Regions from separate parts of the Kyrpidia sp. genome, predicted to be linked through region 3. Evidence: riboswitches for the same ligand, from Rfam matches in the RefSeq annotation. Region 3 holds a riboswitch; each other region holds the start of a gene.
What was found. Region 3 has a riboswitch for S-adenosylmethionine ahead of K6T64_RS05460 (methylenetetrahydrofolate reductase). Riboswitches for the same ligand answer to the same signal wherever they lie in the genome.
Positions count from the first base shown of each region.

Region 1: linked by a shared signal. The riboswitch ahead of K6T64_RS03250 (trans-sulfuration enzyme family protein) and the one ahead of K6T64_RS05460 (methylenetetrahydrofolate reductase) in region 3 are both predicted to bind S-adenosylmethionine.
Region 2: linked by a shared signal. The riboswitch ahead of K6T64_RS08875 (methionine ABC transporter ATP-binding protein) and the one ahead of K6T64_RS05460 (methylenetetrahydrofolate reductase) in region 3 are both predicted to bind S-adenosylmethionine.

Region 1 covers NZ_JAILZZ010000004.1:95,565-105,931, reverse strand. The annotation lists gene K6T64_RS03260 (hypothetical protein) at 1-257, shown strand, start outside; gene K6T64_RS03255 (hypothetical protein) at 254-946, shown strand; gene K6T64_RS03250 (trans-sulfuration enzyme family protein) at 1,038-2,219, opposite strand; SAM riboswitch class I at 2,320-2,429, opposite strand; gene K6T64_RS03245 (lipase family alpha/beta hydrolase) at 2,489-3,664, opposite strand; gene K6T64_RS03240 (MurR/RpiR family transcriptional regulator) at 3,973-4,782, shown strand; gene K6T64_RS03235 (hypothetical protein) at 4,826-5,080, shown strand; gene acsA (acetate--CoA ligase) at 5,290-7,005, shown strand; gene K6T64_RS03225 (APC family permease) at 7,524-8,990, shown strand; gene K6T64_RS03220 (helix-turn-helix transcriptional regulator) at 9,088-10,059, shown strand; gene K6T64_RS03215 (DMT family transporter) at 10,165-10,367, shown strand, end outside.
Region 2 covers NZ_JAILZZ010000020.1:4,527-14,893, reverse strand. The annotation lists gene K6T64_RS08910 (heavy-metal-associated domain-containing protein) at 1-68, shown strand, start outside; gene K6T64_RS08905 (TVP38/TMEM64 family protein) at 139-846, shown strand; gene K6T64_RS08900 (hypothetical protein) at 989-1,144, shown strand; gene K6T64_RS08895 (hypothetical protein) at 1,476-1,958, opposite strand; gene K6T64_RS08890 (hypothetical protein) at 2,097-2,252, shown strand; gene K6T64_RS08885 (MetQ/NlpA family ABC transporter substrate-binding protein) at 2,392-3,255, opposite strand; gene K6T64_RS08880 (methionine ABC transporter permease) at 3,295-3,948, opposite strand; gene K6T64_RS08875 (methionine ABC transporter ATP-binding protein) at 3,926-4,954, opposite strand; SAM riboswitch class I at 5,015-5,137, opposite strand; gene K6T64_RS08870 (universal stress protein) at 5,384-7,030, shown strand; gene K6T64_RS08865 (response regulator) at 7,073-7,735, opposite strand; gene K6T64_RS08860 (sensor histidine kinase) at 7,815-8,942, opposite strand; gene K6T64_RS08855 (polysaccharide deacetylase family protein) at 9,202-9,969, opposite strand; gene greA (transcription elongation factor GreA) at 10,161-10,367, shown strand, end outside.
Region 3 covers NZ_JAILZZ010000009.1:7,941-18,307, forward strand. The annotation lists gene proC (pyrroline-5-carboxylate reductase) at 1-457, shown strand, start outside; gene K6T64_RS05430 (nicotinate phosphoribosyltransferase) at 569-2,050, opposite strand; gene K6T64_RS05435 (DUF294 nucleotidyltransferase-like domain-containing protein) at 2,303-3,334, shown strand; gene K6T64_RS05440 (3'-5' exonuclease) at 3,342-4,094, shown strand; gene K6T64_RS05445 (ammonium transporter) at 4,164-5,579, shown strand; gene K6T64_RS05450 (DODA-type extradiol aromatic ring-opening family dioxygenase) at 5,704-6,492, opposite strand; gene K6T64_RS05455 (PCYCGC motif-containing (lipo)protein) at 6,568-7,032, opposite strand; SAM riboswitch class I at 7,318-7,422, shown strand; gene K6T64_RS05460 (methylenetetrahydrofolate reductase) at 7,522-8,415, shown strand; gene trpS (tryptophan--tRNA ligase) at 8,509-9,492, opposite strand; gene K6T64_RS05470 (radical SAM protein) at 9,621-10,367, shown strand, end outside.

The DNA.
Region 1 (10,367 bases), on a different contig from region 3:
GCCGGGCGTTGGTGTACGTCGTTTTACGAGAGGGGGTTGGGTTGCCCTCGGGGAAGTCGCTTGCCGCTGTGGGGGGGTTGAACGATGTCGTGCGGCAGCCCATCGATCAGGCCCTGGCTGCCGGGCAGAGCGAGAAGGTGCGCCAAGTGTTGAAGGGGTTCTATGACCGGGTGTTCCGGGGGGCGACTGCTCCTAACGCGAATCTGCCGGCGATTTCCGTGCAGCAATGGCAGGAAGCGTGGAGGGGAACGCCATGACTCTGTGGCTGCGGGAATGGCGGTCCCTGCGATCGGCCATGGCGGCGGTGATCGCGGGGTATGTGATGTTGGTGCTTCTGTCCTTGATCGTGGCGGACAGGCCGAGGAACGTATTCTACTATAATGAAATGGGATCCGTGCTCCTGGCGATCATGGCGAGTGGGACATTGTTCCAACGGGAACTGTCCGGCAGCCAAATGGAATTGTTCGCCGCCTATCCGGCCTCTTTGGCGGGGATGGTAGTGAGGAAGGGGGTTTGGGCCCTCGGAGTGGTCCTCGTGTTTCATCCCATGTGGACCCTTGTGTACCTTTGGAAATTCCCGGGGATGATTGCATACGTATCCATTCCTTGGGCGGGAGTCGGGCCGGGGGCGCCGGTGTCGGAGATTGATCTGCTGGCCGTGGCTGTGCCGGGGTATCTGGCGGCTATTGGGATCACTATCGCGGTGATGGTGGCCGCCAAGCGGGTGCACATTGGCCTTCTGGCTGGTTTCGGTTTCTGGCTGTGGCAAAGCCTTCAAGGGCCCGGCCTAGGAAGCGTGAGTTTGTTCACGCCGTATCTGCCGCAAAATACTTCACTTTTGGCGAATCGGTTGGTTTGGGCGGGGATCGGGATGGTTTGCGTCGTTGTTGCGGCCGGCCTGGCGGAACGAAGAGAGCGGTGGATCGGCGTCGACTCGCCCGAATAGGTCCTCGGAAGGGGCGGCCCCTGGGCCGCTTCCGCGCGGGAAGAGTGTCAGCATGCCCCCTATGGGCGCCTTCTTCCAAGGAGGACCAGCGTTAGCACGTCACCTTGCGCGCACTTTCCTCCACCTGGGCGCTGGCCGCAAGCGCGAGGGCCTGGTCCAAATCCTGGATCAGGTCTTCGACGTGTTCAAGGCCTACAGACAGCCTCAGAAGAGAGTCCGTGACGCCGAGGCGCTGTCGTACATCTGGGGGAACGTCGGCATGGGTCTGGACCGCCGGGTAGGTGATCAGCGATTCGGTGCCGCCGAGGCTTTCTGCAAAGGTGATCACCCGCAGGTGCGCGAGGATCGGGGACACCCACTTGTTGTTCGCCACTTCAAAAGCAATCATCCCACCCCACCCGCTGGCCTGTGCCCGATGCACGGCGTGGCCGGGATGGTCCGGGAGTCCGGGGTAATACACCCGGGATACCCGAGGATGTGCCTTCAGCCACTCGGCCAGGGCTCGGGCATTGCCTTCATGCCGGTCCATGCGCACGTGGAGAGTTTTTATCCCCCGCAACAGCAGCCAAGCGTCCTGAGGACCTAACACCGCGCCAATGGAATTTTGAATAAAAGCCAGGGAATCCGCCAACGCCTCCGACTTTACGACTATTGTGCCGGCCAAGACATCGTTGTGTCCGCCGAGATACTTGGTGGCCGACTCGACCACGATGTCCGCCCCCAGTTCCAGGGGCCGTTGCAGGTACGGAGTCATAAAGGTGTTGTCGACAATGAGCCAGGCTCCGCGTTCGTGGGCAAGCCGTGCCAATCCCCGAAGGTCGGCGATTTTGAGGGTGGGATTGGTCGGAGTTTCGACGAACAGCGCCCGGGTGTGGGGGCGGATTTGCTTGGCCACGGCCTGCAGGTCGGAGGTGTTCACATAGGTGGTTTCCAGACCCAGTGGGCGAAATAGCCGTTCGAATAAACGGTAGGTGCCGCCGTATAGATCGTCCGAGAGCACGAGATGATCTCCTGGGCGAAACAGGCGGCCGATGGCGTCGATGGCCGCCATGCCGGAAGCGAAGGCAAACCCCCGGCATCCCCCGTGCAAGGCGGCGATCGTTTCCTCCAAGGCCAGGCGGGTCGGATTCGAGGTTCGGGTATAGTCGAAACCGGTGGAAGAACCGAGGCCGGGATGAGCGTACGTGGTGGCGTGGTGGATGGGTAAAGAAATCGCTCCGGTGACGGGATCTCGGCGGGTTCCCGCCTGGGAACATCGCGTGTCAATGCGCATGCCTAACCCTCCTGTAATTCCGGTGGAAACCCGTTCCAGAATGGCAAAACCCACTCCTGAGGGGAGTGGGTCGTCAACAAAAGCCGATCCTCCGGCACTCCTCTCATCTCTCAGGCCGCTCACGCGGCCTGCAGGAATTGGCACCTCTCCGGACATTCCGGTGGTTGCCGGGCTTCATCGGGCCAGTCCCTCCGCCACTCTGGATAAGAGTTCACCGATTCAATTGTTGAGTACACCATATCATGGAACGATCTTTTTGTCGAGAGCGTTCAGCGCCGCAGGGCGGAGTTGTCATATTCAAAAATCGCCAGGCGGTTCAACAAGTCCTGTAAAGGATCGGCCGCAGGCCGCAGGGGTGACGCGTTCGGCCGGGAGGCTTCCCGGGCGGCGATGGTCGTCAGGGTGCCGGGCGGCTGATTCGTTTCAGAAGGCCCTGCCGGAGCGGGCAGATGCAGGATATCTGCCAGAATCGGTTGGAGGCGGTTCCAACGGACGTAGCCGTTGTGGTCGGCGCTGACCTGAATGGTGGTCCCGCCGAAGGGATATTGTTGGGCCGGGGTGGGCACGGCGCCGTCATTGGCGGGATATCCCAAAGCCGACAAGGCGGCATAGCCCGCCCGGAGAAAAGGGCTGCTGATCGTATCGGCTGACGGGATGCTCCCCACCACAGACACCACCCGGAGAGCGCGAAGGGCGGGGTTCTCGCTATGTAAAGCGGTCACTTCCTGCCGCACCTTGGCCGGAGTAAGGCTGCGGTCCGCCGCCGCGCCGAATAACGTTGCGGGAATCGGCGAATCCGGGGGCAACTGGACCACGCGGTTCAAAAGGTTTGCCAGAGGGCTCCCGCCCCAGGGGGTGCCGAGGCTGATCAGAGCCGCGGCGTTCAGCGGCCGGTAGTCGCCCAAGGCCACGTACGCATCAAGGCCCCCCATGCTGTGGCCGATGAGGACCAAGCGGCCATCGATGCCCGGGACTTGCTGGCGAAGAACGCTGAGTTGGCCCGCCAACAAATGGCCATTGGCAATAAAATCCGCATCAGGGTCCAACTTCACCGTGGCCACGTTATAACCCGCCGCATAGGCTTCGCGGTATACGTCTGTAAATACCGACGCATCTTCATAAATCCCGTTGATAAACAGGAGAAATGGACGATTCTCATCGTGGATGTGGTAAAATACGGTGCCGATGGGATTCCGGCGGACCGCGTCCACCGTGAATTGATCGGGACTTACATCGATCAAGCGAATGTGGTGTGTGATCTTTGGTGTCAAAGAGCCGACCTCGCCCCCGACGGTAATCGGGACGCCGGGGTTCTCAGCGGCCAAGGGCTCCCCATTGGTGATCGCCGGATGGGTATAGGAATAAGCGAACGCTTGGCTCATCCCCATGGCGGCAAAAGCGACGGTCACGCTCAGGATCTGGCGAAGCTGTTTACGGGTGTCCAACTCTTCGTCACTCCCTCGATCCGGAAGAATTCCGCGTTGTTGTGTCTCCGGAGAGCTTCGGCACAGCCGTGCGCGGAGATTCAGTGAACCGCCGGATCATGGGTTCCGGAGCATCTGCGCGAAGCCGAAGAGGGCATGGTCGATCGGCTGTTCATCGCTCGTGTCATGTCCATCCTATCACAGACCCCGGTGCTCATGAAACGGGGAGAAAAAATTTTGGCGCGGAAATATAGGGCCAAGGGCTTCCGCGGAGGGCCATTGATGTCAGTGGTGGTGGGCCAGGGAATGTTGATTGAATACTTCGTCAAATGTCCTACGACAAGCTTTCGCCCGCTCAACAAAAAGTGGCGGAATATTTGCTCCAAAACATGGAAAAGGCCTCGTATGAAACGGCGGTACAAATCGCCCGGGGGGCGGGGGTCAGTGAGGCCACTGTGGTGCGCCTGGCCTACGCGTTGGGGTACAACAGTTTCTCGGAGGTGCAGCGGCACCTGAGGCAACAAGTGTTGAAGGGGGGGCGATCCCGGGCTCCGGGGCAAACTGTCCAGGCTGACACGAATCCGCTAGACCATGTGTTGGCCCGGGACGCCGCAGTGATCCAGGGGCTGCGAGAAACCCTCGTCAGGGAGGATGTGGACCGGGCTGTGGGTCGGATCATTGAGGCCGACCAGGTGCTCGTGGTGGGATTCCGGGGTTCCTACGCGGCGGCCCAGTGGTTTTTTTATACCCTTGGCATGATGAGAGAAGGGGTTTCGTTAATTCCGTCCGATGGCGGCAACCTGGCGGGAATGCTGAGCCTTACCGAGCGGTCGGCAGTCGTGGGCATTTCATTCCCCCGTTATGCAGCCGAAACCCTCCGTCTGGTCGGTCGATTGAAGGAGCAAGGGTCGTCGATCATCGCGATCACGGATAAACGCTGGTCTCCTCTCGGCCGTTTAGCCGATATCGTCCTGGCGGTGGAGGCGAACTACGAAGCGGGCACTCTATCCCCCGCCGGCGTCATGAGCCTGCTCAACCTGTTGGTGGCTGGCGTGGGGGACCGGGACCCGGAGCGGGTGCGGTTGCGGATGCAGCGTTTGGAAGAGCTGTATTCCGGATATGGCATCATGGTGGAGTGAGACCTCATTCAGGGGAATGTGGCTGCAAAGGAAGGAGATCAACATGAAACCGGAGAAAATCGTGTTGCGAAAGATGCGAATGGCGTTGAAATTTCCGTTTCAAACCAGCTTTGGGACTCAGGTCGACCGGGACTTTGTCATCGTCGAGTTGCACGCCGGGGATCACGTGGGATACGGGGAGTGCACCGTCGCTACAAAGCCTTTGTACAATGAAGAGACGCCCGAAACGGCTCGGATCGACCAGGTTCCGTTGCGGACGGCTTTGGTGGCAGAAATGCTGAAGGTTTTGGCAGCGTAATGAATAGATCCCAGCGGGCGGGAGTTTCCCCGCCGCTTTTGTCATGGGGTGGGTTGGAAAGATAAAGCGGACGTAAACCGTTTTGGAACACTTTTGTTATCGAACAAACACGGGTTCCGGAAGGATTTTTTCGGGCGGCGTCGTAAAATGTTTGTTGATGGAGCTATTTTCTATATGAATACAAAATATACAGAATTGGGGGTCGACAGATGGATTTGACGAATGCAGTACCCGGGCGACCGGACGGGCAACTCCAAGATTACGAGGCCGCCCGGCAGGTGTCATGGGACGAAGAAGCGAAACAGTTCACTTGGTGGAAGACTGGCCGGGTCAATGCCGCGTTTGAGGCGGTGGACAGGCACGTAGAAGAGGGACGCGGCGATGCGCCGGCGATTTTATATTACGATGGGGTCCGGGATGAAACCTGGAGTTTTCGCCGGTTGCGGGATGATGCGGCCCAATTCGGGGATGCACTGCGGCGACTTGGGATCGGTCGGGGAGACCGGGTGTTTTTGTTCATGCCCAAGGGTCCAGAACTGGCTGTTGCACTACTCGGAATTATCCGCATCGGAGCGGTGGCCGGGCCGCTATTCGAAGCGTTCATGGAGACAGCGGTACAGGACCGGCTGGCAGACAGCGGTGCTGTTGCGGTGGTGACGACGCCGACCTTGCGCCCCCGCATCCCGAGGGAACGGCTTCCCGAGCTGCGCCACGTGATCCTGGTGGGGGCAGAGGCGTCGGATGCTGAGGCGGGAGAATGGTCCTATACCGAACTCATGAAGGAAGCCTCCGCCGACTCGCCTGTAGAATGGGTGGATCGGGAGTCGCCCATGCTTCTTCATTATACGTCCGGATCCACCGGTAAACCCAAAGGGGTCGTCCATGTGCACAACCTGATGATTCACCAGTACCGGGTTGGGCGGTGGGTTTTGGATCTGCGCCCCGACGATATTTATTGGTGTACCGCGGACCCGGGGTGGATCACCGGAACGTCCGCTGGTCTGTTCGCGCCTTGGCTTCACGGTGTCCCGGTGGTCATTCGGGGCGGGCGATTCCAACAGGAGGGTTGGTACGAGACTGTCGAAAAATTCGGCGTCACGGTCTGGTTCAGTGCCCCCACGGCATTCCGCATGTTGATGGCCGGCGGCGATGAGTTGCCAAAACGCTATAACTTGTCATCGCTCCGGCACGTTCTCAGTGCCGGGGAGCCGTTAAATCCGGAAGTATTTCGCTGGGGACTGCGCGCCCTGGGAAATCGCATCCACGACAACTGGTGGATGACGGAAACGGGTTGCACGATGATCACGAACTACCCAGCTCTGCCGATCAAGCCCGGTTCCATGGGTCGGCCCCTGCCGGGGATCGAGGCGGCCATTTTGGACGATCAAGGCCGGGTTCTCGGTCCAAACCAGCTGGGGAACTTGGCCATTCGCGCCGGGTGGCCGGGCATGATGCGGGCCATCTGGAATAATGAAGAGAAGTACAAGCAGTATTTTCCTTTCGAGGGTTGGTATATCAGCGGGGATTCCGCCTATCGGGACGAAGACGGATACTTCTGGTTCCAGGGCCGGGTGGACGATGTCATCAATACCTCCGGGGAGAGGGTTGGCCCCTTTGAAGTGGAAAGCAAATTGGTGGAACACCCGGCCGTAGCCGAGGCCGGGGTGATCGGCAAACCCGATCCGGTCCGAGGGGAGATCATCAAAGCCTTTATTTCCTTGCGGCAGGGCTACGCGCCCACGGAGGAACTCAAACAAGAGATCCAGCAGTTCGTGCGCAACGGCCTGGCGGCTCACGCCATGCCCCGGGAGATTGAATTCCGGGACAAACTGCCCAAAACTCGCAGTGGCAAAATCATGCGTCGGGTTTTGAAGGCGTGGGAATTGGGCCTGCCGACCGGGGATCTATCCACGATGGAGGATTAAGGCTCTCTGATGAACGAGCCGGGGTCCGGGTTTCACGGGCCCTGGCTATTTTTTGGCCTCCTGCCCGATGGAGACCACACCTGACCCATTACCCATAGATGCGTGGCACCTCGCTCAGGGTCAATTCTAAGAAGATCGCGATCACAAGCCCAACGCCAATATGATCGGATTTTGGGCGAAACGTCTGTCGCCGATATGTTAAGGCATGGAGCCCCTGCCCGCCATCCCGGGTGCACTCAGCTCTCGGCCCAGAATATCGAGGACTTATTCATTGATGAATAACTCATGTTCAAATGCATGACACCCGTAGCCGGAAGGACGGAAAGTGCCCGGTTCTGGCCCGGGTGTTATTGGCATCATTTTTGCTTATTCCCTTTGCACTGGCGTCATGATATAGTTAGAAAATCTATCATATTGGGAGGGGAGAGCGACGTCTTCTGTGATAAAAACTGACCCGAAAACTAGGGATTTCGACATCAGCGAAGCAACATGTGCGGGGGAAAGGGCGGGATAGATGAATGCCTGAAGAACATTTGGAACCTGGACAACTCAAACACAATGTCCTGAATCGATTCGATTCCGTATTAATTGCCGTGGCGGGGTCGGCGCCCGCCTACAGTTTGTCGGCGTCGACAGTGGCTTTGGTGGCGGCGGTGGGATTGCTGGCACCCGGCGCCATTCTGTACGGCGCAATCCCTATGTTTGGGATCGCCCTGGCGTTTTTGTACCTCAACCAAGCGATGCCCAACTCCGGGGCGAGTTACGTGTGGGTGGGACGCATTCTCCACCCGTGGCTCGGGTTCCTGAGCGGATGGAGCTTGTTGGTCAGCGCGGTCTTGTTCATGATGGCTGGGGCGATTCCGGCGGGGACGGCGACTCTAGAGTTGTTAAGCCCGGATAAAACAGACAGCGTGGTCTGGGTGACCGTGGTTTCGGCGTTCTGGTTTCTGGTGATGAACGCCTTGGTCATGGTAGGAATTCACATTACCAACGTGGTTCAGCGGATTCTGACCAGTATTGAAGTGATTGGCCTCATCGTCCTGGCCGTGGGAGGGCTGATCCACGCTTCCCATCAGGTGGCCCACCCCTTCTCCTGGAGCTGGTTTTCCCTCGGCGGCTACGGAAATCTCTCGACGTTTTTGGGGGGACTGTTAATCACCTGTTTTTATTTTTGGGGATGGGACGTCAGCTTGAACCTGACGGAGGAAACCCGGGCAAAGCGAGTGGCTCCCGGCCTCGGCGGGGTGCTCGGGACATTGATCATCGTCGCCCTGTTTATCCTGTTGCAGGTGGTCATCCAGCTCAACCTCGGAGACAAGCCTTTGGCGGATGAAGCGGCGAATATTATTCCTCTTCTCGGGGAGACGATCCTTCCCAAGCCCTGGTCGTACATCGCCCTGATTGCGGTCATGATCAGTACTGTGGCCACCCTGGAGACCACGCTCATCCAGGCGACCCGGACTTTGTTCGCCATGGGCCGGGACAAGACGGTCCATCCGCGGTTTGCCGTGCTTCACGCGAATTGGCAGACACCGGTGCTCAGCAACATCGTCATCGGCGTTCTCGGCATCATTCTATTCGTGGTTTCTAACCTGTCTGCCAGCGTGAGCGATCTTATGACCAGCGCGATCAGCGCCATCGGGCTTCAGATCGCCTTTTACTACGGGCTCACCGGTATCAGCTGTGCTTGGCATTACCGAAAATCTTTTGCCGAATCTTTCACCGCCGGGATCTTCCGGCTGGCCTGGCCTTTGGTGGGCGGGTTGGTGTTGCTCGCCATTTTCGTCATGAATGTATTTACGCTCTCGTTCCAAGAGACGGCCATCGGGCTGGGGCTGATCCTCGTCGGAATCATTCCTTTGTTGGTGGCCAAATTCAAATACCACAGTCCGTATTTTGAGGGCCATGTGTTTGAACCGGATGCCGAAGAATGGTCCGGCACGAAGGAAGCTACAGTTGCCGCTGACACTGTCAAGCGCGGTTGATCCGATTCTGGCGTCGGGTGGCCCCCGGGAGAAGTTCCTGGGGGCTTTTGTTGTCCCTTCACGTTCCTTTATAATAAAAGAAAACGCGGGGGTTGCCATGGATAATCAGCTGTACCGCTTACTCAAACTCATCACGCTGATTCAGGCATACCCGGGGATTCGGGCCAAGCGACTCGCCGCAGAATGCGAGGTCACCGAGCGGACGATCTACCGGGACATCGATCGGCTTGCCCAGATTACGACGATTTCGAAGGGGCGCCGCGGTGAAGGTTATCGCTTTGTGGGACAGTTCGCCCTGTATCCCCTGGATCTTACCGAAGAGGAAATCGCCGGGCTCCAGGCGGTGGCCGCCTGGGTGGAAACCGCCCACAGGCCGTTGCCGCCGGGGTGGAAAACAGCGTATCAGAAAGTCATGGCCGCTCACGCCAAGGAAAAGAAGGTCAACCAGGGATTCCTGGAGCGCGTCGGGGATGTGGTGCGGTTGGGGAACCCGGCCTGGGCGCCAGAAACGCCCAACGTTTTTCCCGAATTGCTCCAGGCGGTGATACACCGGCGACCGGTGAAAGCCCTGTATCATTCCCAGAGCCGGGACCAAACCGGTTGGCGCCGGATCGATCCTTATTACCTCATCCCCCGGGAACACCGGTTTTATGTGATCGGCTATTGTCACACCCGCAAGGAATTTCGCACTTTCCGGGTCAGTCGGTTTCACGAGCTTCGGGTCTTGGATGGCGAGTATGAAAAAAGGCCTTTTGATTTAAATGAATATATGAAATATACCTGGTCGATTGAGCGGGGGGCTTCTCTTATCCGGTTTGTCGTGAAATTCTCCCCCAAGGTGGCGCGTTATGTCAAGGAGGAAGAGTTGTTCCTCCGCCCCCAGATCCGCGAACTTCCAGACGGATCACTCTGGTTTCAAGTCGTCGTGAACGGGGCGAGCGAATTTTTGCGCTGGTTGTGGACCTACGGCCCGGACGCTGAGATCCTTGAGCCGAAGCAGTATCGCGATCATATGGTCGGCATCTTACGGCAATGGCTGGAAAAGTATGAAAGGGTCCAGCAAGGCTAAATCTGTCGGGAGACCCGGCTCCCCCTTGCTGTGGCCCGGCAAGGCGGCTACAATACGGAAGTATCTTTTTTTAATGATCTATCCATAGAAAAGAGGCGACCGGGAATGCAGGGGGAGCGGGGGACGTTATGGTCCTTGTGGGCCGTGGCGGCCACGTGGGGGATTAACGTGGTGATGGTGAAATACCTGACGGGGATGTTTTCTCCCGTGGTGCTGGTGGCATTGCGGATCACGATGGCCGCCGTTCTCCTTCTCGTATTGTGGCGATGGCGCTGGAGTGGCGGGGCGGGGTGGCCCAAGGACAGGAA
Region 2 (10,367 bases), on a different contig from region 3:
GAGAACCTCAATTCCGCGAAGCCATCGAAGAGGCCGGGTACGAATTGACGGGTATGTCGGACCACTAACAGCGCCGACCCAAAACTTCACAAAACCTCAATTGTAGATCGGGGAGGAATGGCGAAAGGAGGACCCGGGGTGGTGCGAGAAAGTCGTCGGTGGGTGCAAGGGCTGATCCTCGTGGCGGTGCTGATCCTCGCTGCAGGATGGGTGCATCGAGGGCTCGGCGGCCACCCTTCGCCCAACCCCGGGGACTGGTTCACTCACCTGAGGGGTTTTGGTTATATGGCCTGGGGGGCGGCGGCCGCATTGGTCGTCGCCCACGCTGTTTTTCCGTACGTCCCCTTCGTGGTCCTGGCCGGGGCGAATGTTGCTTTGTTTGGCGCGCTTCCGGGTTTTTTGATCAATTGGCTAGGTATCGCCGCAGGAGCGTCGCTGTTGTTCTGGCTCAGCCGCGGGATTTTGCGCGGGTGGGTCCGGCGCAGGTGGAGGGATAATCCCCTCGCCGAGCGCCTGGACCGGGCAGCGGCCTCCAAAGGATGGATTTTGGTGGCGCTCACCCGGTTGGTTCCGGTCATCCCGTCATCGGCCATCGATGGGCTGGCGGGAATCTCTGGAATGATGTATCGGTCGTTTCTTGTGGGGACATTGCTCGGGACTTTTCCTATGATTGCCGTCGAGTCTTTTTTTGGAGGAGCTTTTTGGAGACCGGAGGGCGTTGTATGGTCAAGGGCTCTCCTCGGTGGAGTGGCTTGGCTGGTTTTGGTTGCGGGAGGGCTCTGGATGGGCCGGTCGGTTTTTACACCCGGTAAAACACGGGACTCCCGGAATGGGCCCCGAACCTGAGACTGGAGTGAAGGCTCAGTTCTTTTGGGTGGGCCGGTCCCCGGTCATTGTCTAGATCGTGCCTTTTTTCACAAAAGCGCGGGTTTCCTAAGGATGAACCTCTGGGTTGCGGGGCATATTGGATGCCAGGAGGTGAATCCGCGTGGAACAGGACCGCATCAAGGAATTGGAACGAGAGAAGGAGTCTCTGCTCGATCAGTGGATGTGGGCGGATCGGGCCGAGCGGGTCAGGATTCTGATTCGTCGGATGGAACTGCAGGATATGTTGGAAGACTTACAACAAACGACGGGTGGATGAAGGTACCGGGCTGAAGCGGGGTTTCTCCGCCTCGATCGTCGTTGACACAGGAAACGCCGTGGGGATCCCATGGCGTTTTTCACGTACGACAATTCCCTCGGTTATGATACACTGGTTCGCACAGAGACCTCTCTCCGTCGACGGTTTCCCGGGTGGGACGCGACGAGGAAAAGGGGGAAATGTCGTGCTACGGGTGGCACTGATAGCCCCTTAACGGCACAGACTCATGAACCGGACATCACCGCTCTGCTCCGGGTGTGCGATGTTACAATGTGCCCTTAGTCACCAATGTGGCCACAGCGGAATTGGTTCTTCGGGTCCTGTTTGAACATCAATCATCGAGCTGAAGGGCGGATGTCCAGAACGCTTCACCCACCGATTCCCGGGTTCGGGTCACGGCCACCTGCAACTCGGTCGCGGTTCGCTCGTGCCAAGCGCGAACAGAAGTGATCCACCGCCGGGCGTCTTCTTTCGCTTCCGCTGCAGCCATGCGCTGGACGGCTTCCCCGGCCAGGCGGTCGTGTTCTGCCGCTTTGTGCATGCTGTGAACGGCAATGGCGACGACGGTGGCGTGGTGATCTCCGGCTAAGATGCGGCGGACGCTTCCTTTCGCCGTGATCCGGTGATAGGAACTCTCATAAATCTCCCGATAAAACTCATCGAAACCCGGCAGGTCCTTCGTCACGGCGAAAAGTTTCATCTGTCGACTGACGGAGCAGAGCACGGCGAGAGCATATTCGCTCGCCGTCAGATGGTCCAGTACCCGGGTAAAGACGACATGTTCCACGTGGGGGTGTTGAGGCAAGGGTTCCATGGTGGGGCCACTCCTTTCCTGCGTTTCATGTCGGCACTGTAGCCTATGCAAACCGGGCATCTGTTGACTCCCTGGATTAGCTCGTCAATGTGCGGGTTAAGCTAGGTGTGTGACCGCGTTTTATGGAGGGGGATAGCCGTGAAGCCGCGCACAGAACAATCGGTCGATCGCCGGGATTATCGATTCTCGCAGCTTCCGCCTCATGTGTTGGAGGAGTTGCAAACTTTTGAGGCCAAGCTTTCCTCAGAGCTGGGGAAAGAAGTGATTCTGATTTGTTACGACGATCCACGGTGAAGGTCGGGCGGCGGCCGCCTGGGACGCGATCCCCTTTCGGGGCGCGGGTCCCAGGCGGCCTGTTTGCTCTCTACCGTCCGCCCAAGATCAAGAGGAGTTTTGAACAGCCATACAAAGGCGTAAAGGAATCGTTAACCGCCTACTGTAACGCAGGAGCCAAGGCGGGGGCTGGGACCACAGCCCCATGATACTTTTGTTCGATAAACTGTTTTACGTCGTCTGAAGTGAGGGCTTGGGCCAGCTTGACCAACTCCGGTCTCTTTTCATCCCCTTTGCGGACCACGAGGACGTTCGCGTACGGCGAATCGGCGCTCTCCAAAAAGATGGCGTCTTTGGTGGGATTGAGGTTGGCCTGTAGGGCGTAGTTGGTGTTGATGACCGCTGCCGTGACGTCGTCCAAAGCCCGGGGGAGCATGGCCGCATCCAACTCCCGGATGGTTAAATTGCCCGGCTTTTGTACAATGTCTCGAACGGTGGCCGTGACCCCGGCTCCTGGTTTCAGTTGAATGACTCCCGCCTTAGCCAATAATGCCAAGGCCCGGCCGCCGTTTGTGGCGTCGTTGGGAATGGCCACCGTCCCCCCCTGGCTTTTCAAGTCGTCCACAGATTTGATTTTCTTGGAATAAATCCCCATGGGTTCAATGTGGACTTTGGCGATCCACTGCAAGTCCGTTCCTTTTTGCTGGTTGAAATTGTCGAGATAAGGAATGTGTTGAAAATAATTGGCGTCTAGCTGTTTGTCCACCAATTGCGGGTTGAGCTGGGCGTAATCTGAAAAGGTCACGACTTCTAGCTTAATCCCTTCCTTGGCCAATGTTGGCTTGACATGTTCCAAAATCTCGGCGTGGGGGACGGCCGTCGCTCCAACTTTGATAACTTTTTCCCCGCCCCCCTGTTGGCCGGTGTCGCTGGGTGAACCCGATGTTCCGGAAGATCCGCACGCGGTTAAGGCTAGGGCCAAGGCGACGGTCAGAAACGGCAAAGCTCTTTTCAACTTTTTCACGGTGAAAGACCCCCTTTGTTTGGATACAGACCTTATGATCTAACGGCGGGTGAAACGAAGGACCAGGCGATCTCCGCCCCATTGCAGAAACTGGACAAAAACGACGAGGAGGGCGGTGGTCAGCAGCATGACACCGGTGTCGAACCGCTGATATCCGTATCGGACCGCCAGGTCCCCGAGCCCTCCGCCGCCGATGGCGCCGGCCATAGCCGAGTAGCCGATGAGGTTCACGGCGGTAATGGTGATGCCCGCCAAGAGCCCTGGCCGGGCTTCGGGAAGGAGGACCTTCCAGATGATCTGGCCGGTGCGGGCTCCCATAGCCTGGGCCGCCTCGATGACTCCCCGGTCGACTTCCCGCAGGGAAGTCTCCACGAGCCGGGCGAAAAATGGGGCCGCCGAGGCCACCAGGGGCGGGATGGCGGCGGTGACGCCGATGGATGTGCCCACCAGCAGCCGGGTGAACGGGATCATAAGGATGAGCAGGATGATGAATGGTATCGAACGAACGATATTCACCACCGCCCCTACGATCCGGTACAAACCGGGCATCGGTTTGAGGTGTCCAGGTCCCGCGACGACGAGAAAAATCCCCACGGGCCCACCCAGCAGGACCGAGAACAATACCGACAGTCCAATCATGTAGACCGTATCGAGGGATGCTTGTCCGATTTCACCCCATAGCCCCGGATCCACCTGAATTCACCTCCTTCACCCATGCCCCCCGATCCTGGAGGATTCGTATGGCTCTCTGCTTCGCCTCCTCGGGCCCCACAAGGGCCACGATGAACCGACCGTAGGGAATGGTTTTCATCCGGTCCACAGATCCCTGAAGAATTCGCACATGTACCCCGGTTTCTTCCGTCACCTCAGAAAAAACGGGCCGCAAAGCAGAATCTCCCACAAAGAGACACCGCAACAACTGTTCGTCTTGCGGCACCCCGGGGAGGTCATCGGTATCGGCACCGCCCATTTGCCGGACGAATTCGGTGGTGACTGGATGTTTCGGCCGGAGAAACACGTCCACCACACGTCCTTCCTCCACAATGCGCCCTTGGTGCAGCACGGCCACGCGGTCGCAAATCGCGGTGACGACGTGCATCTCGTGGGTGATGACCACCATTGTGAGGCCCAGGGACCGGTTGATGCTGGCGAGCAGTTCCAGGATCGAATCGGTGGTTTGGGGATCCAGGGCAGAAGTGGCCTCATCGCACAGGAGCACTTCCGGCTGAGGGGCAAGGGCCCGGGCGATCCCCACTCGTTGTTTCTGGCCGCCGCTCAGTTTGGATGGGTATTGATCCCGGAGCTCCCACAACCCCACCAGCCGGAGAAGCTCTTCCACCCGGCGGCGGCGACGTTCTTTTGGCCAGCCCGCCAGCTCTAGCGGGAACTCGATGTTTTCCGCCGCCGTGCGAGAGGACAGCAAATTAAAATGTTGAAACACCATGCCTATCTTTTGTCTCTCGGTTTGCAACTTCCGGGGGTCCAGATTTGTCAAATCCTTGCCGTTTACCGTGACCCGGCCGGAAGTAGGGCGTTCCAGGAGGTTGATGCACCTTACCAACGTGCTTTTCCCCGCCCCGCTGTGACCGATGATCCCGTAGATCGTGCCCTTTGGAATGTTTAAGTCGATGCCGTCCAGGACGCGCACGGCACGGCCGCCGATCGTAAAATCTTTGGATACTCCGTCAAGTTCAATCATCGATCAATCTCCTAGCACAAAAAATCCCTTTCGCGTCGCGAAAGGGCCCCTGAACCGGCCCTCTCATCTCCCGAAGCGCCATGGGCTTCGCAGGATTTAGCACCTGACACCCCGCTATGGTCAAGCGCGGTGTTGGTTGCCGGGCTTCATCGGGCCAGTCCCTCCGCCTGCTCTCGATAAGAGGTTGTAGTAATCTCTGCATTTCTTTGATACGATAAGGACAAGTTCGAATCTCAGTGTAATGAATGGCGATGGCGGCGTCAAGAGGGAGGGGGAAATAGTTCATTTGGACTACATCCGTTAGCTCAGGTTCACCAGGGCAAACTGGTCGGTGTCAACCTTTCTCGGTGGTGGCCGATGGGGTAGACTGTAGACGGTTACTAAGAATAATTTGCAGTGGACCTCCTAGGGGAACGGGAATGGTTGCACATGAAATGGTTCGATGCATTGAACCCTCTGTCCTCCATTTTTGACTTGATGTCCGGGGCAAGGGTTGGAAGGTCCCGGCGGGTGGCGTATCTCGCGGCGAAGATCGGGCTCGGGGCAGGCTTGGGCCTCCGGGAGGCACGAACGTTATATTTTGCCGGATTGTTGCATGACGTCGGCGCTCTCGTCGGTCCGTCCGGGGATTTCAAGCGGCGGGATCCAACCTTCGTACCGGTGGCCTCCGCACAATGGGTTCGGTCTCTGGACTTGGACCCGTGGACAGAAGTGTTTGTTGGGCAAAGTTGGGAAAACTGGGACGGTTCGGGTGTGCCTTTTGGGCTCCGCGGTCGTGAGATTTCATTGGGAGCGAGGATTGTGCGGGTGGCACGCGAGGCGGCCCAGGTAATGGACCGGGCGCCGATGGATGTCCCTTTGGCCGAGCGACTGGCCCGGGTTCGCGCAATCGGGCAGCGGGCTGGTGAGGTTTTCGATCCGGATGTGGTCCGAGTTTTTGAAGAACTGCTTGGGCACCCAGAAGTTGTCCTAGATGCGTTTGGTCCGTATTCTCCTTTTGTGTTGTTGTCAAAACGGCCTGCCGGGGACGCTCCGATGTCGTCAGAAGATGCGGTCAAGCTGGCGAGAATGTTTGGACGGTTGGCCGGCGTCTTGCGGGGGACTCCGAATCACGCGGAGCGGGTGGCAGGTTGGGCGATGAGCTTGGGGGAAGAGATGGGGCTGTCGGAGCGGGACCTCTATTCCCTCAATATTGCTGCTTATTACCACGATGTGGGATGGCTGGTGGGGAACCCAGGAGGGACGTTTGGCGGCGATGTGCAGGAGGAGCGCGAGCGGCTTCACTCCTATTACACCCAGGCTTTTTTGCAGCAAATACCCGGCCTGGAGGGTCCGGCGATATGGACCGGCCAGCATCATGAGCGGATCGATGGCACCGGGTACCCTGGAGGCCTCGCCGGCGAGATGCTGAGTCTGCCTTCTCGAATCCTTCAGGTGGCTGAATTTCTCGTTGACCAAGAAATGGCCCTTCAGGGGAAGGAAGGAGCCGGGGTCAAGAGGCGGTTGGCGCGCCTCCTGCACGCCGAGGAGCTAGCCGGCCGTTTGGACGGGCCGGTGTGTCGGGCGGCCATGAAAAGGGTGTCTCACGATCCTGAGCCAGCCAGCCGGGATCAGGAACACTTCTATCATCTGTCGAGCGAGGTGTCAGAGATGAAAAAGGTTTTGTTTGCCACGGACGGTTCTGAGGCGTCTAAGAAAGCGGAACAGATGGTGGCGGATATCTTGTCGAAGTGGACGGAGGCAGAGGTGACGGTCCTCTACGTGTCCCAGACAGTGCCCTACTACTATGAAGCCACTCCGGACCTCTTGGCCAATTTGTCCCAGTACGAAGAGTCCTGGGCGAAGCAGATTGAAGAGACCGTGATGAACACTTTTAAAGACTACAAGGATCGGGTGCGCTTCAAGCATCTGGTCGGACATCCGGCAACGGCGATTTGTGATGTTGCGGACGAGGAGAACGTCGATCTCATTGTGGTGGGGACCCACGGCCGGGGTGCTATTGACCGGGTTCTTCTTGGCAGTGTGAGCCACGGTGTGTTAAATCGGGCCAAACATTCGGTGTTGGTGGTTCGCTAATCCCACGAGGGCGCGGGGGCGGACGTTTTGAGTCTGCCCCCGCTACTCGTCTGAGGGGGGAGTGTCCGGTGGGCGGATGCCCTGGCGAATGGCGTAAGCGGCAGCCTGGACGCGATTCGTCAGATGGAGTTTGCTGAGGATGTTCTGGATATGATTGCGCACGGTGTGTTCACTGATGAACAACTGTTTAGCAATCTCCCGGTTGGAGGCCCCGGTGCTCAAATATCCCAGGACTTGGAGTTCCCGGCCTGTCAAGGGGTCAAGGACTTCCTCAGGGGTAGCTTCCTTGTGGAGTTCTGCCATGATCCGGGCGGCGAGCAGACCCGGGATCACCGCTTCCCCCGCCGCGACTTTCTGGATGCTGGAGATCAATTCGTCGGGATCGACGTTTTTCAACAGGTATCCGTTGGCTCCCGCTCGGATGGCTTCAAAAAGATCGTCGTCCTCCTCGGAAACGGTGAGGATCAAGATGCGCACCTGGGGGTCCATGGCTCGCAGCCTCCGCACGGCCTCCAGTCCGCCCATCACCGGCATACGAATGTCCATCAGGACGAGGTCGGGATGCAGTTCGGCATAAAGTTCCACCGCTTGTTTTCCGTTTGAAGCTTCTCCGACCACCGAAAGATCTTCGGCAGTTTCGAGGATTGTTCTCACCCCCCGGCGAAACAGAGCGTGATCGTCGACAAGGAGCACACTCACCGGCATCTTTCGTTCCCCTCTTCCTCTGGCGTCTCGGGACGGGATCCTGATCCCCGGGCCGGCATCGGCGCCACAGCGGCCCCGATTAACCGGCTTGCTTGACAGCGTCTTCATGGGATATGTCCTGGAACCAATGCAGCTCAACCCGGGTCCCCGTCGGGTTCCGGCGGGAAATGGTCAAGATTCCACCCAGGGATTGGGCTCGCTCCCGCATGGCCTTCAGGCCAAAGTGACGACCGGCATTCTCATGATCCGCCCATCCCTGATTGAAACGATGAAGGACGTCCTCGGGGATTCCGCACCCGTTATCTTCGATGATGACGCTAAATTGCTGACGGTAGGGCCCCACCGGACAGGCACCGAGGGTCATCCACACTTTCGTGGCCCCGCTGTGCTTGCGGACATTTGCCAGGGCTTCCTGTACGATTTTGGTCACCTGATCGCCAATATAAGGGTCGCAGGTGTCCGGAAATTCGAGCATCGCAACTTCGACGGGGATCCCGGACCGCTGCTGGAATTCGGCCAGCCATTTGGACAAAAAATGTTTCAGATCCTTTCCCGCGTGAATGGTGAGGTCATAAAGCACGTGCCGCAATTCCACAAAACTGTCGTGGACCACTTCGGTGACATCCCGGAGTTTATCCTGGGCTTCTGCGACCCGACCCTGGGCGAGCAGCGACTGGACCAGTTTGAGCTGCATATGAGAGTAGGCGATATCCTGCACGACACCGTCGTGAAGGTCCCTGGCCAGGCGCTCTCGTTCCTGGAGCGTAAAGTACATTTCGTCGCGTTTTCGCCGCTCTTCTTCTAAGTGTCGGCGTTCCCTGAGGTCTCGAAGGCTCATGAGGAAGTAGCGGCGGTTGCCGGCTGGAATATACGAGTAGGAGACAGCGACGGGGATCACATCACCCTGTCGGGAATGGATGTTCATCTCCACGTAGCTCAGCGGCGCCTTGGTATTTAATACGCAATGACCGAAGCACAGTGGCGCCAGGGCGAGATTCTCATCCTTTTCGTTGCGGCATTGTAAAAGTTCGGCACATGTGTCTGGGAATTGTTCGGTTTCGGCAAGCCCGACGAGTTCCCTGGCTGCCCGGTTCATAAAAACGATCCGGCGCTCCTCATCCGCCACCACCAAGCCATCCGAAGCGTGTTCCAGTAAAGCGTGGCAATACAGGGCCGGGTTATCCCCTTGTTCCTTCCTGTCACTCATCTTCATCGCCCCCCGTTCCCGACCGCCTGTGCCGAAAATACGTCCGTTTCGGCACACTTCTTTTTCAATTACTAGTATACCAGGTTTCTACCGGGGAGCAGGGAGAAAGAACTGGGGAAATCCGAACCTTCTCCAAAAAAAATAGTCCCCTTTTGGGGACCTAGGCCACAGAATCTTCAAAGGGGGTCTGAAAGGAGTATAACACGTTTTTCCGCGTTAAAGCAACAGAGTTTAGAAAAGGTTGGAGTTCCGCGATGGATCATTCTTCGCTTAAAGTCACGAATTGATAGCCTTGTTTCTTGAGAAAATCCAGTAGACTATCTAATGCTTCCAACATTCGGGGCTGATTGCCGCCACCGTCGTGAAAAAGCACAATCCTTCCAGGGCCCACTGTGTCTTTGACCACCGCTGTGATAGCCGTGGCATCCCGGCCGACGACCCAGTCCCTCGGGTCCACAGACCACATGGCGATGGGATGGCCGGTCTGGGCGGCCGCCTGCAGCACGGTGGGGGTCAATACGCCTCCCGCCGGGCGAAAATAATGGGGCCATATTCCGGTGATGCGCGCAATCACCTGATCGGCCCGTCGGATATCGGCGGCGACGGAATCTGGGGACATTTTGTCCAGACGGGCGTGAAGATATCCGTGATTCCCCAATTCATGACCCTCCGCCGCAATTCGTTTAACGATGGAAGGGTGTTTTTCGCAATGAATGCCTGTGAGAAAAAACGTGGCCCGAACCCGGTGCTTGCGAAGGATGTACAGGAGCTGCGGGGTGTAGATGGGGTGAGGACCATCGTCGAAGGTCAGGGCGATGCACTGGCCACTGTGTTGGACGGTACGGATGGGCGCGTTCTGTCCAGGGATCGAACCGTTCGCGGAAATGTTCCAGGATTGGCGATCGTTGGGATCGACCATTCGGGCGAGCGGATGGTGGCTTAGAAATGTCGGCGCGACGGCCATAAAAGCGACTGCCGTCAGATATAAAGATCCCAGCGGGCGACGTGATGTGTTGCGAAACAACATGACGGGTCCCCTCCGGGCTCTTGAGTACGCCACATAGTGTAACCGGGCTAGCGACTGGCTATGATCCCGCTGATTGAGCCGGACCTTCCCGAATGAACCTGTGGCCGGTTTGGCATTTTCCCGGAGTTGTGAAACAATAAAGGGAAAGGCTTCGAGGTGTCTCGAGCGGGAAATCAGGAGGTTGGAGTACGGTGGAGCAGGAACAAGCGGCGTATATGACCGAAGAGGGATTACGCAAGCTCAAGGAAGAGCTGGAATGGCTAAAGACCGAGAAACGGGCGGAAGTGAAAGAAAGGCTCAAGATCGCGCGAAGTTACGGTGACCTGTCTGAAAACAGCGAGTATGATGCGGCAAAAGAGGAGCAGGCCTTTGTCGAATCGAGGATTCTCCAACTGGAA
Region 3 (10,367 bases):
GGCCACGGCCCTGGCCCCGGGCCGTTACGCAACGGCGGAACAGATGAATCTGGCGGAACAGATCTTTGCTGCTGTCGGCCGAGTGGTGGTGGTGCCAGAAAGCCAGATGGATGCGGTCACGGGGTTGTCGGGAAGCGGTCCCGCTTACGTATATTACCTGGCTGAAGCACTGATGGCATCGGGCAGGGAGATGGGTTTGGACGAGAAGGTATGCCGGGGGTTGGTGGAACAGACGCTTTACGGAGCGGCGCTCATGCTCCGCAATACCGAGGAGTCGCCGGAGACCCTGCGGCGGCAAGTCACCTCCCCGGGAGGGACCACGGAAGCGGGAATCCAGGTGTTGGAGCTGCGCCACGTGGCGGAGGCGCTCCGGGAGGCGGTGCGAAAGGCGGCGGAGAGGAGCCGGGAGTTGCAAGAGGCTTTTGCTGAGTCTGCGGCCTCGGAGGCCGATGGGTAAGCGGCCGCTCTTGACAGTGGCGACCCTCTGAGCGGTCAAAGCCGGAAAGCCGCCCGCATTGGATCGTAGGGCGGCTCGGCCAGTGAGGTGGGCCTGCCCGGTTTGACGCGGCTACTGGACTTTCTCCATCCGGCGCCTATGGATCTCTGCCATCCAGCGCTCGTAAAGGGCATCGGACAGATCGACGTGGGGTTCGTGGGGCATGTGGAGCCGCCGGTGCTCCGGCGAGAGCTGTGCCAAGGATTGGGCAGCCGTCCGTCGGGCGGTATCCGGCGTAATCTTATCGATCAGTCGACGACCGTCGCGGTACACCGGGCGGAGCAGTCGGATGGCTTCGTAATCGGTGACCACCTTTTGTTTCCAGCGATATTCCGGATGAATCATTCGCAGAGGACCTTTTGGGTCTTCTTCGTCCTCCAAAATGATGAGGTCGCCGACAAACTGTCCATCCTTCAAAAGGCGCACCACGTTCTTGCGGCCGGGCAAGGTGACCTTGGTGGGGTTTTCCGAGAGTTTGATCGGGGTGCTCAGGTGGCGTTCCCCGTTTTCCTCCCATTCAATTGCCGCCAGCTTGTAGACTCCGCCCAATGCGGGGTCGGACCGCGCGGTGATCAAGTTCGTCCCGACGCCAAAGGCGTCGATGGGCGCGCCTTGGGCCAAAAGGTCTCGAATAACGAACTCATCCAGATCCGAGGAAGCGATAATCTGGGCGCCCGGAAACCCGGCCTCATCCAGAGCCTTTCGACAGACTCGGGACAGATAGGCGAGGTCCCCGCTGTCGATGCGCACCCCAATCGGTTCGTATCCCTTCTCCCGGAGCTTTCGGAACACAGCAATGGCGTTGGGCAAGCCACTGCGCTCCACGTCGGTGGTGTCTACGACAAGAAGACATTGGTCGGGAAATGCCTCGGCGTAGGCGGTAAAAGCCTCAAGTTCCGCTTCCTTCGCCTGATCCGGAGACTGGACGTCACGGTGAAAAGCGAGAACAAAGCTATGGGCCATGGTTCCCGTAATGGGTATCCCGAATCGGCGTCCCGCTTCAGTTGTCGCGGTTTTACTGACTCCCCCGATGTATGCGGCCCGGGCCCCGTCGATGGCGGCGTCCACCCCTTGGGCCCGGCGTGCTCCCATCTCGATCACAGGTTTGCCGGCGGCTGCCTCCACCATCCGGTGAGCGGCGGTGGCGATGAGGCTCTGATGGTTCACGTATGTAAGGAGCATCGTTTCCAAAAGTTGAACCTCGAATAATTTCCCCTCCACCCGCAGCATGGGTTCCCGGGGAAACATCACCGTTCCTTCTTCGGGCGCGTAGATTGTCCCGTGAAATCGAAAGCGGCGCAACAGGTCCCAGAATTGCTCGTCTCGGATCTGAGGGGCTACACTTTGTAAATATCGGATCTCGTCCTCTCCGAAACGAAAATTCTCGATACCTTGCAGGACCCCCTCCAGGCCGACGAAAAGGACGTACGGGTGCTCGAAGGGTCCCTTTCTGTAAAAAAGATCGAATACAGCTGTGCGCTCGTGGATTCCGGCGCGAAAATACCCATAGGCCATCGTCAGTTCGTAAAAATCAAAGAGCAGCGGAAAACTCACCGGTGCTCCTCCTTTCGTGCCCCAAACCGGTGACCCCCGGCGGGCCAACTCCGGGTTCTGGATTGCAACCTTCGGGATCTCATTTGAATTGTAGCACAATCCGCTGCAAAACACCCATTGGTCCCACTTCCATGGCACCCACGGAAAATAAAAACAGATAGCCACGTTTCAGTCCGTGTGATATAATACATAACTAATAATGACAGATTTAACGTCAATGCATGGGAAAAACTCCGCCGGGGGTGGGGTGGGGTGGACCGACAACTGTTTGATCGGATCGATGAGGCCGGCACCCCGGTGGATTTGCGGAGGCTCCATGCTGCGGCGGTCCGAACGATTACAGACCCCCGTATGCTGTCGACCTTCCATGACCGTTTATTCTGCCGCGTCGTGGCTTTGGCTGAGAAAGCTTTAGAGCGGGACGGCTGGGGTCCGGCCCCCGCTCGTTACTGTTGGCTTGAACTTGGCAGCGGGGCCAGGCGGGAGCAGATGATCAGCACCGACCAGGACAACGCCCTGGTTTACGACTCGCCCGAAGGAGCCGAACATGCCGTGGAAGGCTATTTTGCAGAGATGGCCAGGCGCGTGGTCGGGGGGCTGGATGACGCGGGGTACCCTCTGTGCCGGGGCTATGTCATGGCGGTGAACCCCCGGTGGCGGGGCACACCAGAACAATGGGCCCGCCGGATCCAGGGATACCTGGATTACCCGGATTGGAGCAATGTACGGCTGTTGTTAATTGCCGCCGATCAGCGTCCGGCCTGCGGAGACGCGGGGCTCGGTCATCGCGTGAGGAAAGGGGTTGTTTCCGCCCTTCGGGATGCCCGCTATGCCCTGTGGTCGGCGGCAGATCACGGCTGGCGGGTTGGGCGGGCGGCCCTGACCGCCCTGGGGCGCCTCCGTACCGGGGCCGAGGAGCGGCAGGGGATGGTGGATATCAAAACCGGGTTATACGCCCCTTTGGTGGGCAGCGTCCGACTTTGGGCCCTGCGGGCGGGGATCGAGGAACCGGGGACCCGCGAGCGGATCGAGGTACTCGAAAAGAGCGGACTTTGGAGTGCTGAAGAGGCCCGGGCGGCGGCTGAGGCCCTTCGGATCTGCCTTGCCCTTCGCTGGAAAAGGCATCGGGATTGTCTCCTCGCAGACCGGCCGCCGGATGATTGGGTGGATCCTGCGGAGTTGCCGCGGGACATGGTGGATCAGCTTTTCCGGGCTCTGTCTGCGACCCGGGCCCTTCAGAAACGAACCTATCAGTATTTTCAGCATCTCTACCGGCGGGGGTGAAGAAAGCGTGAAGCCGCAGCGTCTGGGATGGTTTCAACGGCTGTTGAAAAATCGCGATGTCACGGCACTGCTCGCCGCGTCCGCTGAGGGTTCTGTTGCCACTGAGGCGGCTCTGCGCCAAATGGTCCGGGAAATCAACCGCCGGGATATCTGGGAAGAGCCCTTGGATCGCTTGACCTACGTGGTGTTTGATACGGAAACCACGGGGTTCGATTGGCGTACCGACGCCTTGATTGAGATCGGTGCCGTACGGGTGGAAAATGGGCAAGTCCGCGAAGATCAAACGTTCTCATCACTGATCGCTCTTGAACCCGGTCGCCGAGTCCCGGAGGTGGTCCGGCGGATCACCGGGCTGAGTGAACAAGAACTCTGGCGAGCTCCCAAAGTCCAAGACGTATTGTCGCGGTTCATGGCGTTTTCCTCAGACGCTGTTTTGGTCGCTCATCACGCCGGACACGATGTTAATTTCCTAAACGTTCCATTAAACCAATTCTACGGCATTGAGTTGCCCCGTCGGGTCGTGGACACCGCCCAAGTGGCCCGGCGACTGTGGCCCGACAGCGGCGAGGCCACTTTGGACTATCTCATTGAACGCATGGCGATTCCGCCGCTGACTCGTCACCGGGCTTTGAACGACGCCCTGTTGACTGCCCGGATATGGAGTGTATTTCTCACCTTATTTACAAGAAAAGGTCTGACAAAATGGGGAGAGTTCTTTACGTGGATGAAAACGGACGTTGTTATTGGTGATGAATATTGACATCTGCGGTTATTGTATATATCATATAAAGTGTCTCTTTCATATCCGCGAGATTGAGGAGGGTGGGCAATGATCAAATGGGCGAGATGGGGGTTCCTGCCGGCTCTGGTCCTTCTCGTACCGTCTGTGGTCTTGGCGGCGGATCCGACCGTCAAGGATGTCGCCCAGGCGGTGGACACAGTGTGGGTTGCGGTGACCGCGTTCTTGGTGTTTTTCATGCAGGCCGGTTTTGCCCTGTTGGAGGCCGGATCGACCCGAATGAAAAATGCCGGCCACATCGCCGGGAAAAACATCTTGAGTTTTGGCTTGGCGGCGCTGGTCTTCTGGGCGGTGGGGTTTGCCATCAGTTTTGGGCAGGGAAATGCGTTCGTCGGAACTCAGGGGTGGTTTCTCAACGTCAGTGATGATATGGTGAATCAAGTTTTCGGTTCGTTGTCTTACAGCGACGTCCCCCTTGGCGCCAAGTACATGTTTGAAGTCGTGTTCGCAGGGGTATCACTGGCTATCTTTTGGGGCGGCATCGCCGAACGGGCTAAACTGATCGTGTACTTCATTTTCGGGATTTTGTTTTCAGCCCTCATCTATCCCGTTGTGGCGCACTGGATTTGGGGCGGCGGCTGGCTGTCCGGTCTCGGGATGCAGGATTTTGCCGGATCGACGGTGGTCCATCTTCAAGGCGGAGTCGCGGCTCTGGTGGGGGCGATGCTGCTCGGTCCGCGCATCGGCAAATACGGCAAGGATGGCAGCGTTCATTCCCTGCCCGGGCACAATACCGTATACTCCGTCCTCGGCGTCATCATCCTGTGGTTCGGCTGGTTCGGGTTCAACCCCGGCAGCACCTTGTCGGCATTGAACGTTTCTTTTGCGTATATCGCTATGACGACCAATCTGGCGGCGGCAGCCGGGGGCGTGGCGGCGTTGTTGACCGCGTGGGCCGTTCTCGGTAAGCCGGACATTCCAATGATGCTCAACGGGGTCCTAGCTGCTTTGGTGGCCATCACGGCGAGTTGCGCGTTTGTGGAGCCCTGGGCGGCAGTGGTCATCGGGGCGGTGGCCGGGGTGGTCATGGTCCTCTCGGTGCAGTTTTTTGAGAGGGTAGCCCGGGTGGACGATCCGGTGGGAGCCTTTTCGGTTCACGGTGTGGCCGGGATCTGGGGGACTTTGTCCACGGGGTTTTTTGCATCTCCGGATTTGGTGAAATCTGTGGGCGTCGGCGCGCCGGGCCTGTTCTACGGCGGCGGGCTGCACCAGCTTGGCGTGCAGGCGGCCGGGGTACTGGCGGCCGGGGTGTATGTGTTCGTGGTGTCGTTCATCATTCTCTATGCGATCAAGGCCACCGTTGGTCTTCGGATCAGCCGGGAAGAGGAGATCATCGGCCTGGATGTCAGTGAACACGGCGCATCGGGGTATCCGGAACAACTGCCCCACGGCGGTGAGTTCTCCCAAGGGGGCTCTTCCGGAACTCGCGCGACACCCACGGCTTGATTTTGGATCGCATTTAACGAAGCTGTCGAAACAAGGACGCCGAGGTGCTCCAAAGGGAGATGGGAGACGATCGGTGACGGGGTGGTGAGTAGATTTCACCACCCTTCTCGTCTTTTTTCGTCCCTCACATTCCGCTGGTGCCGAACTCCCAACAACTGAGGCTCAAGGACCCATATTGGTAATACTGGCATAATCGCCGGGCCGCGCGGTCCCCGTCGGCCGAACCCATGGCGATCAGGAGAGGAACAAAATGTTCGTTTCGCGGAACGGCCATGTGGGCATAAGGGGCCTCGGACTTATAGCGAAAAAGTGCTCGGGTGTCCCAATTCTCGATCCGATCTCGTAGCCAGTCGTCAAAGCTCTGCGCCCAGTCTGCCGGCAGTCCGTCTTGTTCTCGGCTCCAATCGAGAGACCACAGATTGTGCACCGTCCCACCGCTGCCTAGGATCAGCGCGTCCCGACGAAGGGGAGCGAGGGCCCGGCCGATGGCGTACTGCTTTTCCGGGGGTAGGGCGGGATTGACGGACAGGGTCGCCACGGGCACGTCCGCATGGGGGAACAGGAGGCGAAGCACCACCCAGGCGCCGTGATCGAGCCCGCGGCTTTGATCGATTTTGGCTGGAATACCAGCCTCGTCAAGAAGGGCTCGAGCTTCTTCGGCCACTTCCGGCGCTCCTTGGGCGGGGTAGACAATCCGATAAAGGTCATCGGGAAATCCGAAAAAATCGTAGATCATCCCGAATTGCTCGGGGGCGCCAATGAGCTGCACGGGAGATTCCCAGTGGGCGGTGAATAGGAGCACCGCCTTGGGTTTTGGAAAACGGGAAGCAACGCTTTGCAGAAGCTGTGTGTATGGGTTGTTTTCAATGGCCAAAGTGGGGGCTCCATGGGCAATGAAATACGCCGGGTTCACCAAAGTCCCTCCTCATCGTCACACTCTTTGGGTATCCTGGCGCCTTCTGGGGAGAAGGGCCGGTCGCCCGAAGGATTAGGAAGGCTGAGGGGTTGGAGTCGGCAGAGCGTACCCTTCTTTGTACTTCTCCTCAATAAAAGCCCGAATGTCCTTCGCCCCTTTGCCATCTCTCCACAGCCCTATGGACTGAGCTGCGATTTCCAAACAGACGCCGCACCCGGCACCGTGGCTATTCCAAACCACCGACCCGTCCGGATTGACAGCGCGGATGAAGCAGTCCCTGTTGCTTTTATGCCCCGCGCTTTCCCCACATCCGCAATAGCATGGGATCCATTGCAACAGTTCGGTGGATTTGCCGGCGGCTGCATAGATTTGGCGGACCGCTTCCTGCTGGTTGTTTAAAAAGGTCGGCAATACTTCAGCAGAGGCTGTAGTTTCCAGGATATCGCCCTGATAGGAGGAAGAGGAACCACAGGCCACAAGAAAAGTGGATGACAAAAGAAAAACAATGCTGAGGTGGAAGATTTTTGAACGCTTCATTTCTGCTACCTCTTTCTGACAGACTCGCCTTCACTCTCTCCAATGTCGTATCGCATGGGTAAAATGCGGAACAGGGGAGATATGATGGCTTGGCTAGCTCGACACGGTTAGGCTAACATAAGAGAAGGGTGTGGGTAAACCACCAAAACCCTTCAGACCACGCCGAGTTCTTGGAAATGCCGAATGGAACTCCCGCGGATGTGCCAAATGCGGCCCCTTGACACGGCTGAGAAATTCACGTAAGGTGAAGGTAATTTTAAACCGAATACTCGCGATGGATCCTTACTCTTATCCAGAGTTGGCGGAGGGACGGGCCCGATGATGCCGCGGCAACCGGTCGGAACACCGGCACGGTGCCAATTCCTGCGGGGAGACCCCGGAAGATGAGAGAGGGGGACAACAGTCCGACCTCTTTCCACCGGAAAGGGGTTTTTTGGTGGGTTTAGGGGATGGAGGCGAGGAAGCCGCGCGGAGTGGGGGGATCTGGGGATGTACAATGTGCACGGTTTACGGGAAAAGTTAGCCCTCGGCAAGTTTGTGACCACGGTGGAGTTGGAGCCGCCCAAGGGGGCGGATCCCTTGCCCACCATGGAAGCGGCCAAATTCCTCCGGGGCAAGGTGGATGCGGTGAATATCGCGGACAGTCCCATGGCCACCCTGCGGATGAGCCCCATCGCCCTGGCTCACATTGTCCAGGAGGATCTGGGCCTTGAAGCGATTTTTCACCTGACCTGTCGGGACCGCAACCTGCTCGGCCTTCAGAGCGAATTGTTGGGTGCGGCGGCCCTGGGGGTGAGGAACATCCTCACCTTGACCGGGGATTCTCCCAGCCGGGGGGATCATCCTGAGGTCAAAGGGGTGTTTGAGACCGATTCCATCGGTTTGGCCCGGCTGGCTGAACGACTGAACCAAGGCTACGACTTGACCGGCCACGAACTGAGCGGCCCGACCCGGTTCTTGATCGGCGGGGTGGCCAATCCCGGGGCGGAAGATTTGGACGCCGAAGTGGCCAAATTGGCGGCCAAGGTGGAAGCCGGGGTTCGCTTCGTCCAGACCCAGCCGGTGTTCGATATCGAGACGGCCTTGCGTTTCTGGGAGCGCACCCGCCACCTGCCGGTCCACATCCTGTTCGGACTTCTGCCGCTCAAGTCCGCCCGCCAAGCCCGCTATTTTAACGAGAAGGTACCCGGGGTGCGGGTGGGGGAAGACGTGATTCAGAAAGTGGAAGAAGGCGGCCGGGCTGCGGGGATCGCCCTCTGCCGGGAGTTGTACGGGGGACTGAGGGAGTTCGCGGCCGGCGCCCATCTCTTTCCCATCGGGGACCTGCGGGCGGTGTACGAGATCCTGGATATCGACACCGATCTTCGCCGTGCTGCGATTTAAAAGGCACCAGCCCGGATGGAGCGGTGCGGAAGGGCTCGACGCTCCGCTCCATCCCGCCCGACGGCCCTGCAACCCCGAGCGGGTTCCCAGTTTTCAACGGGGCAACAGAAATCCCATCCGTTCGAAGACCAGGTGCAGATTCGGTTCCGCCACAGCCTTGGCTTTGGCCGCCCCCTCGGCGAGAATGCGGTCCAGCTCCTCACTGTCGACCAGCTCTCTATACCGCTCTTGCAGCGGCTCCAGCCGGGCCACCACCGCTTCGGCCAGATCTTGCTTAAAAGGTCCATATCCCACCCCGGAATACTGTTTCTCCAGTTCGGGGATCGTTTTGTCCGTGCATGATGAATAAATGGTGAGCAAGTTGCTGACGGCCGGTTTCCGCTGGGGATCGAAGCGCACTTCCGCCTCGGAGTCGGTCACCGCCCGGCGGATCTTTTTCCGGATGTCGTCGGGGCTGTCCAGCAGGGAAATGTAGCTCCCAGGGTTGGCGCTGCTCTTGCTCATCTTTTTCGTCGGGTCGTCCAGGGACATGATCCGACTTCCCACTTTGGGGATCAAGGGCTCCGGGATGACAAACGTATCCCCGTACCGCTTGTTGAACCGCTCGGCCAGATCCCGGGTCAATTCCAGGTGTTGTTTTTGGTCTTCCCCCACCGGGACATGGGTGGCCTGATACAACAAAATGTCCGCCGCCATAAGGGCAGGATATGTAAACAGGCCGGCGCTCACGCCTTCCTTGCCCTCAGATTTCTCTTTGAACTGGGTCATGCGCCCGAGCTCGCCGTAATGCACCAGGCACTCCATCAGCCACCCCAACTGGGAGTGGGCGGGGACGTGGGATTGAAGGAAAAGGACCGACCGACGAGGATCGATCCCCGCCGCCAGATACAGAGCGCTGAGTTGTCTCGTCTGCCGGTGCAATGCGGCAGGTTCCTGGGGGACCGTAACGGCATGGAGGTCCACCACGCAGTAAAAACATTCGGCTTCATCTTGGATGTCGACAAAATGGCGCAGGGCGCCGAGGTAATTGCCCAGGGTGGGCGTGCCGCTGGGCTGCATCCCGGAAAATACGCGCATCGTGGTCACCTCGGCCTTTATCATACCAAAAGGTCGGACCGGACTGCCACGGCGAAAACAGATTTCGACGTTTTTTGACGTCTTTTTTTACATTCGGCAAAATAGTCGATGGCGAGGGGGGACGGGGGTTGGCCGAGGTTCATGTGGAGAAAAAGACGGCCGGGCGGATGTTGCAACCGGCCACGGGGTATCTGACAGGATTCACCCATTCGTTGAACCCGTACATCGGGTGCGCCTTTGGCCGACCGGTGGACAACCTCGGCCGGGACACCGTCGGTTGCCCCTACTGTTACGTGCGGCGCCTGCCGGTGGCTTTACTCCATCCAAAACCCTGGGGGACCTGGGTGACGGTCAAAGAGGGTGCCCCGGAACGCCTCCGCCGGGAACTGCGGCGCAGCCGGGATCGGGGAGAGACACTCAGAATCTTCCTGGGCTCCTCCACAGACCCCTATCAGCCAGTGGAAGGGCGATGGAAGATCACCCGGGAGCTGCTTCGGGTGATCGCGGAAGAAGGGGGCGTCGACCAACTGGTGGTTCAAACCCGTTCCCCCATGGTCCTCCGGGATGTGGATCTCCTGCGAGCCCTGGGCAACAAAGTGCGGGTCAGTCTCACCGTGGAGACCGATGACGAGCAGGTCCGCCGCCTGCTCACCCCGACCTCGCCGCCGGTCTCCGGGCGCCTTCGGGCCCTGGCGCGATTGCGGAGGGCCGGCGTGCCCACTCAAGCGGCGGTGTCCCCGGCTTTGCCCATGAACCCGGACCGGCTGGCCCGGCTGCTGGCCGAGGCGGCGGACCGGGTAGTCCTGGATACCTTTCACCTGGGAGACGGATCCGGTGGAAAGCGGAGCCGGTTGCTGGGCATGCCCCGGCGGCTT